4 regions of the Aquamicrobium lusatiense genome follow, and region 3 is predicted to be linked to each of the others. Evidence: predicted binding sites of a transcription regulator. Region 3 holds the regulator's gene; each other region holds the start of a gene.

Region 1 (3,915 bases), 140 kb from region 3:
GACGAAGATCTCGCGCCACGGCCGCGGCTCGGGCAGCCCTTCTATGGCGCGCGGATCGAGCTTGAAGGCCAGCGAGTGACCCCGCTCCAGCTTGCCCTCGACGAAATGGTTGGTGCGCAGCGTCGCCTCGATCAGGTTGAGGTAGCGGCGGATGATGGTGTCGTCATCGATGTTGGGAACGTCTTCCAGCGCGTCCCTGATCTTGGCCTTGAGATGGCGCGCCGCCACCTCGTCGCCCTGCGGTGCGGCCGGATCGAAACGGGCGACGAACAGCATGTAGAGCCCGCGCGCGATCTCGGGATAACGGTTCAGCGCCGCCGCGATGAAGTCCTGGCTCTGCGGAATGCCCGCCTGCTGCAGGTAGCGGCCATAGGCGCGCAGCACCAGTATTTCGCTGGCGGCGAGACCAGCCGTCTGGGCCAGCGCATTGTAGCCGTCATTGTCCATTTCGCCGCGCCACACGGCGAGGAATGCCTCGTCGAACAGCGCGCCGCCGTCGGACAGGTCGACCGGCCGGCCATAGGCGTTCTCCAGCTCCATGTCGTGGACGAACACCTTGTCCGCGCCTTCGGTCCCGCTCCCTCCGTCAACCTCGAATGTGCGCTCGCTGATGACGCGGAACCCCAGATTTTCGAGGATCGGCACGCGCTGAGACAGGGCCACCGGGCTGCCATGGTGATAGATCTTCAGCGAAGCCTGTTCCTGCGTCTGGAAGACATCGCGATAATAGTCGATCACGATCGGGTTCTCCCCGCTCACCTGCGCAATGCGGGCGGCGTCGACGAGCGCGACGTCCGGCGAGAAACTGTTGCGGTAGCTCTGCGGAAGACGCTGGGCGATCTCCGTCACCTGCCGGTCGACGCCTTCGGGGCCGGCCGCCTCGCGCAGCGCATCTTCCCATGTGCGCACGATATCGCGGATTTCGGCCTCGATCGTTGCCGTATCCACTTCCGGCGTCTTGCAGCCGGAGCGGCCGATGATGAAATGGATGCGCGCCAGTCCCCCTTCCGGGAAAGCCGGATAGAAGGCGGAGACGCGGCCTTCGAACACGGTTTTCAGATAGACGCCGATCTTTTCGCGCACCTCCGAATCGTAATGATCGCGGGGAACGAAGACAATGACGGAGACGAAGCGGTCGAACTGGTCCGCCCGGATCAGCGCACGCACACGCGGCCGGTCAACCAGACCGAGTATCGCTTCGCAATGCCTGCCCAGCAAAGGCACCGGAATCTGGAACAGCTCGTCACGCGGATAGCTCTCCAGCACATTGATGAGGGCCTTGCCTGCATGGTCGAGCTGGTTGAGGCCGGACTGTTCGATCACCGTCTTCGCCTTGGAGCGAAGATAGGGAATGTTCATCACCGAGCGCGTGTAGGCGGTGGACGTGAACAGGCCGACGATGCGCAGTTCACCCGCAAGCTCGCCATCGGCCGTGTAGGTCTTGACCCCGACATAGTCGAGGTAAATGCGCCGGTGCACCGACGACTTGGCGTTTGCCTTGGTCACGATCAGTGGCTCGGGCCCGTGCAGGAAGGCGCGGATTTCCGGCGTGGTGGTCACCGATTCCGTGCCACGGCGCAGCACCAGAACGTCCGGATCCCCCAGAATGCCGAGACCCGCCTTGTCGGCCAGTTCCAGCGTGCCGCTTTCCTCGCCGCCGCTGTATCTGTATTCGCGCATGCCGAGGAAGGTGAAATTGTCGTCGCGCAGCCATTCGAGGAAGGCGATCGCCTCCCTGACGGCCTCCTGCTCCAGCGGAACCGGTGCATGGCGGAAATCGCTGATCGCCACATCCAGTCTGGCCAGCATCGGTTTCCAGTCGTGGACGGCGGCGCGCACCTGCTCAAGCGTGCGGCTGAGCTTCTGCTCCAGCAGGGAAGCTTCATCCGCGTTCATGCGGGCGACATGAACCTGAATGACGCTCAGCCGGTCGGCACCGGCGTCTTCGCGGGACGCACATGTGTCACCCAGAATTTCCACCCCGCCCGCAGCGTCATGGCGCACGTTCAGCACCGGATGCGCGACGAAGAACGCCTCCCCGACCGCCTCGTTGATCTCGCCGATGACGGAATCGAACAGGAACGGCATGTTGTCGTTGACGACGGTGATGACCGTTACGGGGCGGCCCTGCCGCGAGACGTCCGCACCGGCATCGATCAGGATGGTGCTCCCGCCCTTGCTGTGGCTTGCGACGGCTTGTTCGGCCAGCGCTGCGGCGCGTTCCAGATCCGCTTCATCATAGGCCGCGACGTCCTCATCGGGTGCCCGCGCCAGCAAATATTCCAGAAGTCTGCCGCCGGTTCCGGAGCCAGCCCCGGCGCTCCTCTTCGTTGCGGTTCTGTCGTATCCGGCTTTCTCAATAGCCATGATATGCTTTGTCCTTCTGACGAAATGACAGCCATATGATCACAGATGGGTGGCTGCTTTTTGAATGACAGGCCTCAGCCCGCAGGAAGTCGTCGCGGCGTGTGCATGCGCTGAACCATCACGAGCGCCCGGCAATCGCGGCGGCGGCACCCGCCATGGTCGCAGCACTGATGCGGTTGGCGATCTGCATGGCACGCCGGCTCTTCAGCAGGCGGCGCGCCTGAACGGCGGCAAGCGCCCATGAGAGATCGATGATGACCAGAACCACGACCATGGTCAGCGTCAGTTCAAGCCAGCCCAGCACGGTGACCGATTGCAGATCGATGATGGTCGGCAGCAGCGCCAGATAGAACATCATCACCTTGGGGTTGCCGAGCGACACCGCCAGACCCGCGAAGAACATTTTCAGGGAGGAACCTGCCTGCGGCAGGGGCGCGCCGTGCGCCTCGACAGGGGCCGTCCACATCTTCCACGCGAGAAAAAGCAGATATCCCACGCCAGCCCATTTCAGGATGAGAAAGGCAAGATGGAAAGTCTGGGCAACCACCGCAAGCCCGAAAACCGCTAGCGAGAGCCAGATCGCCTCCCCGATCCAGAGCGCCAGCAGAAACGGGAACACCCCGCGAAAGCCCGTGGAAATGACCCGCGCGACCAGCGCCGCCACGGACGGCCCCGGAGAGCCGGCGGCAACGAACAATGCTGCGGCGAAGATGAGCAGAGAGGTCAGATCCATTCCGCAAGCTCCAGGCTGATGCGGCGATCATAATCTTTTGAGGCGACCTGACCAGACGTCATCTGGTTCTTAAATCGATATGAAAAACCCGGCGCCGATGACGCCGGGTTTTTTCTGTTGATGATGAGGCTGGCTGCGGTCAGGCCGCGCCGGCCACCTTCTGCTTCTCGAAGCGCTTGCGCTCATTGGGATCGAGATAGAGCTTGCGCAGGCGGATCGACTTCGGCGTCACTTCCACCAGCTCGTCCTCCTGGATCCACGACAGTGCGCGCTCCAGCGTCATGCGGATTGGCGGGGTCAGCTTCACGGCCTCATCCTTGCCGGCGGCGCGGATGTTGGTGAGCTTCTTGCCCTTCAGCACGTTCACTTCCAGATCGTTGTCACGCGAATGGATGCCGATGATCATGCCCTGATAGACCTTGACGCCGGGATCGATCACCATCGGGCCGCGATCTTCCAGATTCCACAGCGCATAGGCGACAGCCTCGCCCTGTTCGTTGGAGATCAGAACGCCGTTGGTGCGTCCGCCCAGCTCGCCCTTGTAAGGCTGGTAGGAATTGAACAGGCGGTTCATCACCGCCGTGCCGCGCGTGTCGGTCAAAAGCTCCGACTGGTAGCCGATGAGACCGCGGGTCGGGGCGAGGAAGACGAGACGCTGGCGATCACCGCCGGACGGGCGCAGCTCGATCATCTCGGCCTTGCGCTCGCTCATCTTCTGCACGACGATGCCGGCGTGCTCCTCGTCGACGTCGATGACGACTTCCTCGATCGGCTCCAGAATCTGGCCGTTCTCGTCCTTCTGCATGACGACGCGC
Region 2 (3,915 bases), 1.3 Mb from region 3:
CAGCGCGTCCGCCTTGGCAACAAAATGGCCCACCTCCTCGGGCGAGGAGGTCATGGAGGGAATCGCGCCCAGTGCCGAGAGCCCGTCTGCGACGAATTTGGGAACCACGCCGTTCATGAGGCAATGAACGCGCGGGCGGCGCCGGCGCACCCCATCCAGCAGGCCGGCCGCGTGTTGGATCGCGCTCATTGCAGTTCCACCGCGATGTCTTCGACCGCAGGGGCCTTCTTGATCAGCCCGCTTTCCTCAAGGAATGCCCCGAAGCGGGCATAGCGCGCGCGGTCGAGGGCCGAGGGCCGCTTGGCGAAGCGCGGCAGCGTGTCGTGCCACGCGGCCTTGTTCAGCTCGTCATCGAGATCCGGATAAGCCTTTATGAACAGCTCCCACCCCTGCTGCGGGTGATTGGTGAGGTGGATCGCGCCTTTCTCCACCGCGGTAAGGAAGCGCCTGAGGCGGTCGTCGCCGGCCAGTTCCGGGCGGGTGATGAATACCAGCTCATCATAGACCGGAATGCCGTGTTCCTCGGGGAAGAAAGCGCGGCCTTCATGGCCTTCGAGCTTCATCTGGGTCAGCTCGAAATTGCGGTAGCCGCCGATTGTGGCATCCACCTGCCCGCTGATCAGCGACGGCGACAGGGCGAAGTTGACATTGACCAGCTCGATCTTGTCCTTGTCGACGCCGGCGCTTCCCAGCATCCGGGAAATTATGGCGTCCTCGAAGCCGGAAACCGAGTAGCCGATCTTCTTGCCTTCGAGGTCCTTCAATTCCCTGATCGGTCCGTCGGCCAGAACCGTGAGCGTGTTGAGCGGGGTCTCGACCAGCGTGCCGAAGCGCACCAGCGAAACGCCGGCATCATGGTCGAGATAGAGGTTCGGCTGATAGTGGATGCCGATCTCGGCCTTGCCGGAGGCCACCGCGCGCGGCACGATCGAGGGATCGGCAGGCGGCACCAGCTCCACCTCAAGTCCCGCTTCCTCGAACAGGCCGAGCTCCTTTGCCACCACCAGCGGCGCGTGGTCCGGATTGACGAACCATTCCAGCATCACGGTGAGCTTGTCGGCGGCATGGGCGGCACCGGCCGTGGCGACGGAAAGCAGAAGCGCGAGCGCGCAGGATCGGATCATGAGGACTTCCTTTGCTGATGATGGGGAGAGAATTCGCCTTCGCGTGCCCATGGCGTGAGAAGGGGAGCGAGGGCATCGACAGCCCGCCGCAACGTCAGGGTGAGAACGGCGATGACGGCCATGGCCGCGAACATGGTGTCTGTCTGCATGCGGGCATTGGCCTGAACCATGACGAAGCCGAGCCCTGCTGATGCGCCCACCCATTCACCGATCACTGCTCCCAGCGGAGCAAGGGGAGCGGCGACCCGCAACCCGGAGACGAGAGCCGGGATGGCCAGCGGCACGCGCAGCAGAAACAGCGTTTGGCGGTGGCTGGCGGGGGTGAGGGCGGCGGCATCAACGATTTCCGCCGGCGTGCGCCGCAGCCCGTCCGCAAAGGCGGAGGCCACGGGAAAGAAGATGATGAGCGCCGTCATCACCACCTTGGAGGTCATGCCGAAGCCGAACCACAGCACCAGCAGCGGCGCGATGACGAAAACCGGAAAGGCTTGCAGAACCAACACCACGGGCCAGACCGCGCGCCCAAGGCGCGGAAAGCTGGCGATGGCAAGCGCAGTCGCCACGCCTGCGAGCGTACCGGCGACAAACCCGGCGGCGATCTCGGCCAGCGTCACCAGCATGTTGTCGAAAAAATAGAGCGGCTGTCGCTGGAAGGCGGCGGCGACGTCCAGCGGCGCGGGCAATATGTACCGCGGCGGGGCAAAGGCCATGACGATGGCCTGCCATGAGGCCACCAGCACCAGCATGGTGCGCAATGCTGCCAGAACAGCCGGCATGTCGCGATTCCCTAGAAGCGGAATCGTGTCGGCGGGCGGAATTCGTATCGATGCTGCATGGCGATCTCCCGACTTGTCATCATGGAGATCCAGGTGTGCGAAGAATTGGCAGGATTGCCCGAAGGCCCTTTTTCCGTTCCTACGCCGGCATAACCCGGATCAGGTTCAAGGGTCCGGCTCACTGCCATCTCAGCGCCGTACGGCGCCCCCCTCGGAATGAAGCCATCTATGTTTCAAGCGCCCGGTTCTGTCAAGCGACGTCGCCGCTGACCAGCGAATGGAAGGAGGCTGTCATCAGCCCGACCGCGAGCTGTCATGGTGCTGTAACGTGCGGGTCCTAGCTAGCGGGTCTCTTTTTTGAGTTTACGGAGAACCCGATCATGCGAAGCCTACTCGCCATTCTGACCGCAACAACCATACTGGTTCCGGCCGTTGCCGGCGCCGCCACGGTCTACCCGCTCGACAGGGCGACGATTCTCACCGCTTCGCCCTTCGACGTGAAAGTCGAGTTCGATGGTGTTGTCGCGGGTTCCGATGTCACCGTCACCATCAACGGCAAGCCGGCTGCGGAAGTTCTTGGCAAGGAAGCCACCTTCATCGAGAAGGAAGATGGCGTCGAGGCTTCGGCCGTGCGTCTGGAAGGCGTGACGATCGCCGAGCCCGGCACCTACACCGTCGTCGCCAAGGCGGGAGATGACGAGAAGACCGTGACCTGGGAAGTTTACGGTACCTCTGCCGAGCCCAAGGCCAAGAACGTCATCTTCCTGATCGCCGACGGTCTGTCGGTCGCGCACCGCACCGCCGCGCGCATCATGTCCAAAGGCATGACCGAGGGCAAGGCCAACGGCCGCCTCAACATGGACGATCTTGATCGCATGGCCTTCATTGGTACCTCGTCGACCGAATCGGTCGCCACCGACAGCGCCAACACCATGTCGGCCTACATGACCGGCCACAAGAGCGCCGTGAACGCGCTTGGCGTCTACGCCGATCGCACCGCCGATCCGTTCGATGACCCGAAGGTCGAGACGCTGGTGGAGGCGCTGCGCCGCCAGACTTCCAAGTCGGTCGGAATCGTCACAACCTCCGAGCTCCAGGACGCGACGCCGGCAGCACTCTTCGCCCACACCCGCCGCCGCGCTGAAAAGGCCGCCATCAACACGCAGATCTTCGATCTGAAGCCCGAGGTCATCCTCGGCGGTGGTTCGGCCTACTTCCTGCCGCAGTCCGTTGCCGGCTCGAAGCGCAAGGACGACACCGATCACATCGAAGGCTTCAAGGAAGCCGGCTACACGCTGGCAACCACCAAGGGCGAGCTTGAGGCCGCCGCCGGCTCCAACACCGGCAAGGTGCTGGGCCTCTTCCACACCGGCAACATGGACACCACCCTCGACCGCGAATTCCTGAAGAAGGGCACGGTCGAGAAGTTCCCCGAGCAGCCAGGCCTGGTTGACATGACCAAGGCGGCAATCGACCAGCTTTCTAAGAACGCCGAAGGTTTCGTGCTGATCGTCGAGGCGGCCAATGTCGACAAGATGTCCCACCCGCTCGACTGGGACCGCGCGGTCGTCGACACCATCGAGTTCGACAAGGCGATCGGCGTTGCCCGCGAATTCGCCGAGAAGAACCCCGATACGCTTATCGTCGTCACCGGCGACCACACCCACGGCGTTTCCATCATCGGCACGGTCGACGACGAGAAGCCGGGCGACCAGATGCGCGAGAAGGTCGGCACCTATGCCGAGGCCGGTTTCCCGAACTACGTCGATTCCAACGGCGACGGCTATCCCGACAGCGTCGATGTCTCGCGCCGCCTGTTCCTGGCCGCCAACAACGGCCCGGACCACTACGAAACCTTCCGTCCGAAGCTCGACGGTCCGTTCGTTCCGGCCATTCAGGACGAGAACAAGAAGTACATCGCCAACGAAGCCTACAAGGATGTTCCCGGCGCGGTGTTCGTGGAAGGCAACATTCCGCGTGACGGCGACACCGGCGTGCACGCCGTTGACGACGTG
Region 3 (3,915 bases):
CGATCGCGCCACCGGCAGTGCCGTCATTGGAGGCCACCACCGCATCGACCTTGTTGTCGTTGGCGGTCAGGAACTGCTCCATGTTCTTCTGGGCATTGGCCGGCAGCCAGCCATCGGTATAGGCCTCGCCGACATTCTTGATCGCGCCGGAATCCAGCGCTTCCTTCAGCACCTCGACCTGCCCGGAGAACAGGAAGTCGGCATTGGGATCGGCACCGGAGCCCTTGATGAAGACATAATTGCCTTCCGGCTTCAGCTTGAACACCTCGCGGGCCTGCATGCGGCCCACTTCCTTGTTGTCGAAGGTGAGATAGAAAACGTCACTATTCTCGATCAGGCGGTCATAGCCGACGACCGGAATGCCCTCGTCGAGCGCCTTCTGAACGGCCGGGCCGATGGCCGAGGCATCCTGTGCCAGAATGATGAGCGCATTGGCGCCCTGGCTGATCAGGCTTTCGACGTCGGTGAGCTGCTTAGAGGCGGACGATTGCGCGTCAGCCGATATGTACTTGTCGCCCGCCGCCTCGATCGCGGCCTTCATCGCCGCTTCGTCGGTCTTCCAGCGCTCTTCCTGGAAATTCGACCAGGACACGCCGATGACCTTGTCCTTCGCCTGTGCGGCGAGGGGAAGCGTCAGAGACAAGGCGACACCTGCCAGAATGGCAGCCGTAAAATTCCTCATGATTTCCTCCCTGCGCCCATGGGCGCGACGTTGTGACCCGCAAACAAGCCATGCCGGTGAACAAGCCGGGCGAGAACTTTTTTTCGAGCCTCGAAAAAATGTGGCGCAACGACCTGACCGTGTCAACGGATTTTCTGACCAACCGTGAATTATTTCGAAACCCGAATTAAATAATGACAGCCTTCGCCGCTTCTGACAAAGTTCACTGCCTGCTATGCAGCGTCGGCACGCAGGGAGGAAGAGTACAGGTAATGACTGTTGGAATGCGGCACGACGATCTGCGCCGGCGCAACCGCGCCATGGTCATTGCGGCCGCGCGGCGTGGCGGACAGGTTTCCCGCACCGAAATCACGACTATCACGGGTCTCAGCCATTCCACCATCTCCGCTATTTCCGCCGACCTGATCGCCGAGGGCATTCTGGCCGAGGCCCGACAGGATGATGCCCCTGCCCTCAGACGCGGAAGGCCCCAGATCGGGCTCGAACTCGACCCCGCAGCAGCCAGCGTGGTAACGCTGATGCTGTCCCTCAACAGCCTCTCCGCCGTCCGGCTCGATTATTCGGGAGCTGTTCTGGACGAAGAGCAGTTGCGGCTCGACACGCGCGCCCTCTCCCGCGAGGCACTGATCGGCGAATGCGTGGCAGTGCTTCAACGATGCCTTGCTCACCCCGCAGCAAAGGCTGGCCCGCCATTGCGTATCGTCTTTGCCGTTCAGGGCATTACTGACGCGGAAGCGCGTTCCATGCTGTGGTCTCCGATCACCCCGCACACGGACATCCCCTTCGCCGACATTCTGGAAGCGGAATTCTCTGTTCCCGTAACGGTGGAGAACGACTGCAACATGATGGCCGAGGCGCTGCGCTGGCGCGATCCGGCCCGCTATCGCGACGATTTCATCGCCATATTGCTCTCGCACGGCATCGGCATGGGGCTGGTGCTCAAGGGCGAGATGTTCACCGGCACCCATTCCTCGGGCGTCGAATTCGGACACATGGTCCATAGGCCGGACGGGGCGCTGTGCCGTTGCGGGCGGCGCGGCTGCATCGAAGCCTATGCAGGAAGCTACGCCATCTGGCGCAGCGCCGCCGGCCATGACCAGAACGAGGAGCCCCGGGGCGATATCGGGGAAGCGGAGATGCGGGCGCTGGCGGAAGCGGCCCGGGACCATGAAGGACGCGAGCGCGAGGCGTTCCGCATCGCAGGCGAAGCGCTCGGCTTCGGCCTTGGCAGCCTGTTTGCGCTCATCGACCCTGCCCCGGTGGCATTGGTCGGCCTCAATGCAGCCGCCTTCGACCTGATCGAACCGTCCCTGCGCGATGCCATCGCACGCACTGCCGGCGGCCAGCATTCCGGCTCGATCAGCTTCAGCATCGAGCCGGACCAGATCGCCCTGCTGCGCGAAGGCTGCGCCATGCGCGCGCTGACTTATGTCGATGACCGGATTTTTGCCGGCGGGCGGTCCCTGCAGGACGGCCCGGCCGCGCGTCACTCTTCCCTGCCCGTCACTCTTCCCTGATCGCGTAGCCTGAACCGCGAACGGTGCGGATCACGTCGGGCATGCGGCCGGTGTTGACGGCCTTGCGCAGCCGCCCGACATGCACGTCGACAGTACGCTCGTCGATGTAGATCGTCTCGCCCCAGACATTGTCCAGCAACTGTCCGCGCGAGAAGACGCGGCCGGGATGCTGCATCATGAATTCGAGCAGGCGGAACTCGGTCGGCCCCAGCCGGATCTCGCTCTTCTTGCGATAGACGCGGTGCTGTTCGCGGTCGAGCACGATGTCGCCCACCTTGAGCACAGAGGACAGCACTTCCGGCTTGGCGCGGCGCAGAAGCGCCTTCACGCGCGCCACCAGCTCGGGCATGGAGAAGGGCTTGACCAGATAGTCGTCGGCGCCGGTGGAAAGGCCGCGCACCCGGTCGCTTTCCTCCCCGCGCGCCGTCAGCATGATGATGGGCAGCCGTTCGGTCTGCTCGCGCATGCGCAGGCGCCGGCACAGTTCGATGCCGGAGATCGCCGGAACCATCCAGTCGAGCACCAGAAGGTCCGGCACGTTTTCCTGCAGCCGCAACTCGGCCTCGTCACCGCGCGTGACGATCTCGACCTGATAGCCTTCGGCTTCGAGGTTGTAGCGCAGAAGCACGCCCAACGGCTCTTCGTCCTCAACCACCATGATGCGGGGTGCAATCATGCTTCGTCTCCTCGATCCTGCTTCAAACCGCAGGTGCCGGTATGCCAGTCTCGTCCTGCTTGGGACGATGAGCCGGCAACTGCTCGCCGGTCAGCACATAATAGGCATTTTCGGCAATATTGGTCACGTGGTCGCCAATGCGCTCCAGGTTCTTCGCACAGAAAAGCAGATGCGTGCAGGCCGTGATGTTGCGCGCGTCCTCCATCATGTAGGTCAGCAGTTCGCGGAACACAGAGGTGTATTTGACGTCGACCAGCTCGTCTTCGTCGCGCAGCCGCACCAGCCCTTCCGGGTTGCGCGCGCCATATTCGTCGATGACGCCCTGAACCTGCTCAAGAACCAGTTCGGACATGTCTTCGATGGAGCGGGCGAAAGCGCGCGGCACGCTCGACTGACCGACCGCATCGACGCGCTTGGCGATGTTCTTGGCCAGATCGCCGATGCGTTCGAGATCGCCGGCCATGCGGATCGCGCCCACGATGGCACGCAGGTCCTGCGCCATCGGCTGGCGCTTGCCGATCAGTGTGATGGCGCGGTCGTCCAGACGACGCTGCAACTCGTCCATCACCGCATCCTCGGAGATGACGCGCTGGGCCAGCGCAGTGTCCGGTACGATCAGGCTCTGCGTCGCCTCATCGACCATAGACCCGGCAAGGCTGACCATGTCACGCACCAGCCCTTCGATCTCGCCAAGATCGTCGTCGAAGGCGGTCACCGTATGAGCACCCATTATACGTTCCTCGTCTGTTGGAATGGCCGCAGTAACACTCAGCCGAACCGGCCGGTGATGTAGTCCTGCGTGCGCTTGTCGTCGGGGTTGGTGAACATCTTCTCGGTCGGGCCTTCCTCAACGAGATTGCCGAGATGGAACATGGCCGTGCGCTGCGAGACGCGCGCCGCCTGCTGCATGGAGTGGGTGACGATGACGATGGTGTAGTTCTCGCGCAGCTCGTCGATCAGTTCCTCGACGCGTGCGGTGGCGATCGGATCGAGCGCCGAGCAGGGCTCGTCCATCAGGATCACTTCAGGCGACACGGCGA
Region 4 (3,915 bases), on a different contig from region 3:
ACTGATCAAAACCCGCGCAATCGGTAAAATTGCGCGGGTTTGCCGAAGCCTTCCCTAAGCTCTGCCTGTCATTGTTTTGTGTATGACGGCGGAGATGGACCACAACCGGACAGGAGGGGACGAGGCGCACGAAACGGGCGGCCACCGCCTTCGTGTCGTTCCCCCGCCGCTGTCGCCCGAAGCGCTCGGAACCGATCTCTCCGCCACGCCCGTTTCCCGCAACCTGCCCGTCGCAAGCTGGCTGTTCGTTCTCCTGTTCGCCGGACTTGCCCACCTCACCGGCGCGCCCGCTTTCCTCAGTCTTGCCATGCTTGCCACCGGCTTTGTTGGCATTCTGCTGCATGAGCTGATCCTGTCGAAGGAACGCCGCACCCGGCAGCAACTGGACAGGGAGACCGCTCAGGCTCGCACCCGACTGGAAACACTCTCCGACCAAATGTGGGAGATGCAGGAAAGCGAAGAGCGCTTCCACGGCCTCATCGACGCGCTCGGCGACATCGTCGTGCACCGCGACCGGCACGGCAGGATCGTCTACGCCAATCGGGTCTTCACCGGACTTGTCGGCAGGGAGATGCACGATCTGCGCGGCATGACGCTTGCCGATATCGGCATGGAGTTCACTGTTACGCCGGAGGCTGCATTCACCGACAATGAATGCCTGCGCTCGACGGATGCCTGCATGACCACGCCGCAGGGCCAGCGCTGGTTCTCATGGGTCGAGCTTTCGGTGCGCGAGAAGGATACCGGCGCCGTTTCGCATCACGCCATCGCCCGCGAAATCACCGCCCGCAAGCAGGCTGAAACCTCGCTCATCGCGGCGCGCGAGCGGGCGGAATTCGCCAATCAGGCGAAGTCCCGCTTCCTGGCCACCGTCAGCCATGAGATCCGCACGCCGATGAACGGCATCATGGGCATGGCGCGGCTGTTATCGGATACCAGCCTGTCACCCGAGCAGCACACCTATGTCAACGCCGTGTCCACCTCGGCCAGCGCACTGCTGGCGCTGATCGACGATCTTCTGGATTATTCCAAGATCGAGGCCGGCCGGTTCGATCCCGAGCCGCAGCCGGTTTCGCTGCGCGAGCTGGCCGACAATGTCGTCGAGCTTCTGGCCGACCGCGCCCATGGCAAGGGTATCGGTCTCGGCTGCCATGTCGCGCCCGATGTCCCGCAGATGATCACCGCCGATCCGGGACGGGTGCGGCAGGTGCTGCTCAACCTTCTCGGCAATGCGATCAAGTTCACCGAAAGCGGCGGCGTGGCGCTTGTCATCACCCGCAGCGGCAATCGCATCCGCTTCGCCGTGAGCGATACCGGCACGGGGCTGCGGCAAGACGATCTCGAACGCATATTCCTCGAATTCGAGCAGGCCGACGGAACCTCGACGCGCCGGCATGGTGGCGCAGGGCTCGGCCTTGCGATTTCCAGACGGCTGGTGACGGCGATGGGCGGCACGATCTCCGTGTCCAGCACGCCCGGCGAGGGAACGGAGTTCATTTTCGAACTGCCGGCGCATGAGGCGACCGCTCCGCCGCACCCACGGCAGGATGCGCTGGCAGGCCGCAATGTCGTGATCCTCTCCGACAACAGGGTCGAGGCGGATGTGATCGCGCGGACGATCCGCGCCTTCGGCGGCTCCGCCGAAATTGCCGAAAACCCCGAAACCGCACGAAAGCTGGCCAAGGGCTGCGACACGCTGATGGTGGACGCCACGCTGGAAGGCAGCGACAGACGCGCCGTTCAGGCGCTGCGCGACGATGTTTTCGCCTCCAGCCGCGCCATCATCCTGATGGCGCCGAACGACCGTGGCCGGCTCTGCGAATATCTGGCCGGCGGATATGGTGGTTTCCTCGCCCGTCCCGTGCGGGGCGCAACACTGCTGAAGGTGCTTGCCGGCGGCAGTTACGACAGCGCAGGTGAACAGCACCTGCAGGAGCCCGGAACGCGTACGCATCCGGCACAGGAAAACAAATCCGGCGTCCTTTCCGTCCTGATTGCCGAAGACAACGAAATCAACGCCCTGCTGGTTCGCGCCGCACTCGGCAGTGCCGGCCATCGCCTCGAGATGGTCACGACCGGCAAGGAGGCAGTGGACAGGCTCACCGCGACCGACACCGGCGCGGGACGCCATGACGTCGTCCTCATGGACCTGCACATGCCGGTGATGGACGGCATGGATGCCATCGCCCACATCAGGCGGCATGAGAAGCTGCATGGGATGCCCACGGTCCCGATTCTGGTGCTTTCGGCTGACAATCAGGAAAAGACACGCCATGCCGTGCTCGCCCATGGCGCCACCGCCTTCCTGACAAAGCCGCTCGATCCGCGTGATCTGCTTGCCGCCGTTCAGGACCTGATGTCCACATGAACATTGGTGCGGCACAGGTCCTGCTTTGTTGCCGATCACGCCATATCACGTTAGTGTCACAATCCTGTTGCACCACAATCGTATCCCCGCGCCACGAGGGATGGCTCGAAGGAGAATCGCCCGTGCAGACAGCGATGCCGCAAGGTCACACCAGGTTGGGCTCCACGCTCGTTACCGGACCGGCCACCGGGCCGCAGGCCCCGTCACTCGCAGGCCCGATCGGCCCTCTGGGCCGTATAGGCACTCTGGAAGTGCGGCTGGCCCGCAACGAGGCCGAGATCGAGGCCGCACAGGAAATCCGCTACCGCATCTTCTATGACGAGCTGGGCGCCCGCAGCAGCCTGGACCAGATCGACAGGCGCGATTCGGACCGCTTCGATCCGCTTTGCGACCATCTTCTGGTTCTGGACAACAGCCTGACCGGCCCCGAGCACAGGCGCATCGTCGGGACTTACCGCCTCTTGCGGCAGGAAATGGCGACGGCAGCGGGCGGCTTCTATTCGGAAGACGAATTCGAGCTGCGCAGGCTGGTCGCCCGCCACCCCGATCTGCGTTTCCTCGAGCTTGGCCGCTCCTGCGTGCTGCCGCAATACAGGTCGAAACGCACCATCGAGGCCCTGTGGCAGGGTATCTGGGCCTATCTCAATCACTACGGCATTGACGTCATGGTGGGCTGCGCTTCCTTCCCCGGCATCGATCCCGCGGCCCATGCCGAGGCGCTGACCTATATGGCCCATCATTGCCGCACCAGTGCAGACTGGGATGTGCGGGCCGTCGGCCGCCGCTATCATCCGATGGCCATGATGCCGGTCGAAGAGGTTAATCCCAAGGCGGCAATCACCGCCATGCCGCCCCTGGTGAAAGGCTATCTGCGCATCGGCGCGCGTATCGGCGACGGCTGCGTCATCGACCGCGATTTTTCGACCGTCGATGTGTTCATCGTCATGCCGGTCAAGGAAATCGCCGCTCGCTACATCAGCTATTACGGCGGCGACGGCCAGAGTTACGCCGCCTGAAGATCAGCGTTCCGTTCAGGGAATATCCTCGGGCTTCCGGCCGGGGCGGCTCTTGTAGGCCGGAATGTGCCAGCCGAAACGGATCGCGCCGCCACGCACTGCAAAGGCGGCGATGAAGCCGCCGAGCTGGCAGATGAGAGGCGCAAAGCCCGCGAGATCGCCCAGCGTATAGACGCCGGCGCCCATGAGTGCTGCCGACACATAGACTTCGGGGCGCAGCAGCACCGACTGCTCCCCCGCCAGAACGTCGCGCAGGATGCCGCCGAAAGTGGCCGTCAACATGCCCATGATGATGGCCACGACCGGCGAGCCGGTAACCGCGAGCCCCTTTGCCGCCCCCATCACCGCAAATGCGGCAAGGCCGATGGCATCCAGCCACAGCAGGAGCTTGTAGCGCGATTCAACCCGGTGCGCCGTGAAGAACACCAGCACAGCAACTGCCGCGCACACCAGAATATAGTCGTGGTTGGCGATCCAGAAGACCGGCACGTCGAGAACGAGATCGCGGAAGGTTCCACCGCCAACTCCCGT

What was found. The regulator PhoB, encoded in region 3, activates phosphate uptake and scavenging genes when phosphate is short. The targets are predictions, from matches to a motif close to TGTCATNNANCTGTCAT.
Region 1: the regulator PhoB is predicted to act here: its motif matches at 2,392-2,408, upstream of HNR59_RS01075 (NAD-glutamate dehydrogenase).
Region 2: the regulator PhoB is predicted to act here: its motif matches at 2,212-2,228, upstream of HNR59_RS06735 (alkaline phosphatase).
Region 4: the regulator PhoB is predicted to act here: its motif matches at 2,423-2,439, upstream of olsB (l-ornithine N(alpha)-acyltransferase).

The regions. Positions count from the first base shown of each region.
Region 1 covers NZ_JACHEU010000001.1:202,875-206,789, forward strand. Annotated here, with positions in the region: gene HNR59_RS01075 (NAD-glutamate dehydrogenase) at 1-2,367, opposite strand, end outside; gene HNR59_RS01080 (LysE family translocator) at 2,486-3,100, opposite strand; gene typA (translational GTPase TypA) at 3,240-3,915, opposite strand, start outside.
Region 2 covers NZ_JACHEU010000001.1:1,402,093-1,406,007, forward strand. Annotated here, with positions in the region: gene HNR59_RS06720 (hydroxyethylthiazole kinase) at 1-189, opposite strand, end outside; gene HNR59_RS06725 (ABC transporter substrate-binding protein) at 186-1,124, opposite strand; gene HNR59_RS06730 (ABC transporter permease) at 1,121-1,900, opposite strand; TPP riboswitch at 2,020-2,122, opposite strand; gene HNR59_RS06735 (alkaline phosphatase) at 2,281-3,915, shown strand, end outside.
Region 3 covers NZ_JACHEU010000001.1:63,786-67,700, forward strand. Annotated here, with positions in the region: gene xylF (D-xylose ABC transporter substrate-binding protein) at 1-682, opposite strand, end outside; gene HNR59_RS00390 (ROK family protein) at 934-2,199, shown strand; gene phoB (phosphate regulon transcriptional regulator PhoB) at 2,186-2,875, opposite strand; gene phoU (phosphate signaling complex protein PhoU) at 2,898-3,605, opposite strand; gene pstB (phosphate ABC transporter ATP-binding protein PstB) at 3,644-3,915, opposite strand, start outside.
Region 4 covers NZ_JACHEU010000002.1:284,641-288,555, forward strand. Annotated here, with positions in the region: gene lspA (signal peptidase II) at 1-5, shown strand, start outside; gene HNR59_RS15410 (ATP-binding protein) at 95-2,368, shown strand; gene olsB (l-ornithine N(alpha)-acyltransferase) at 2,491-3,384, shown strand; gene HNR59_RS15420 (trimeric intracellular cation channel family protein) at 3,400-3,915, opposite strand, start outside.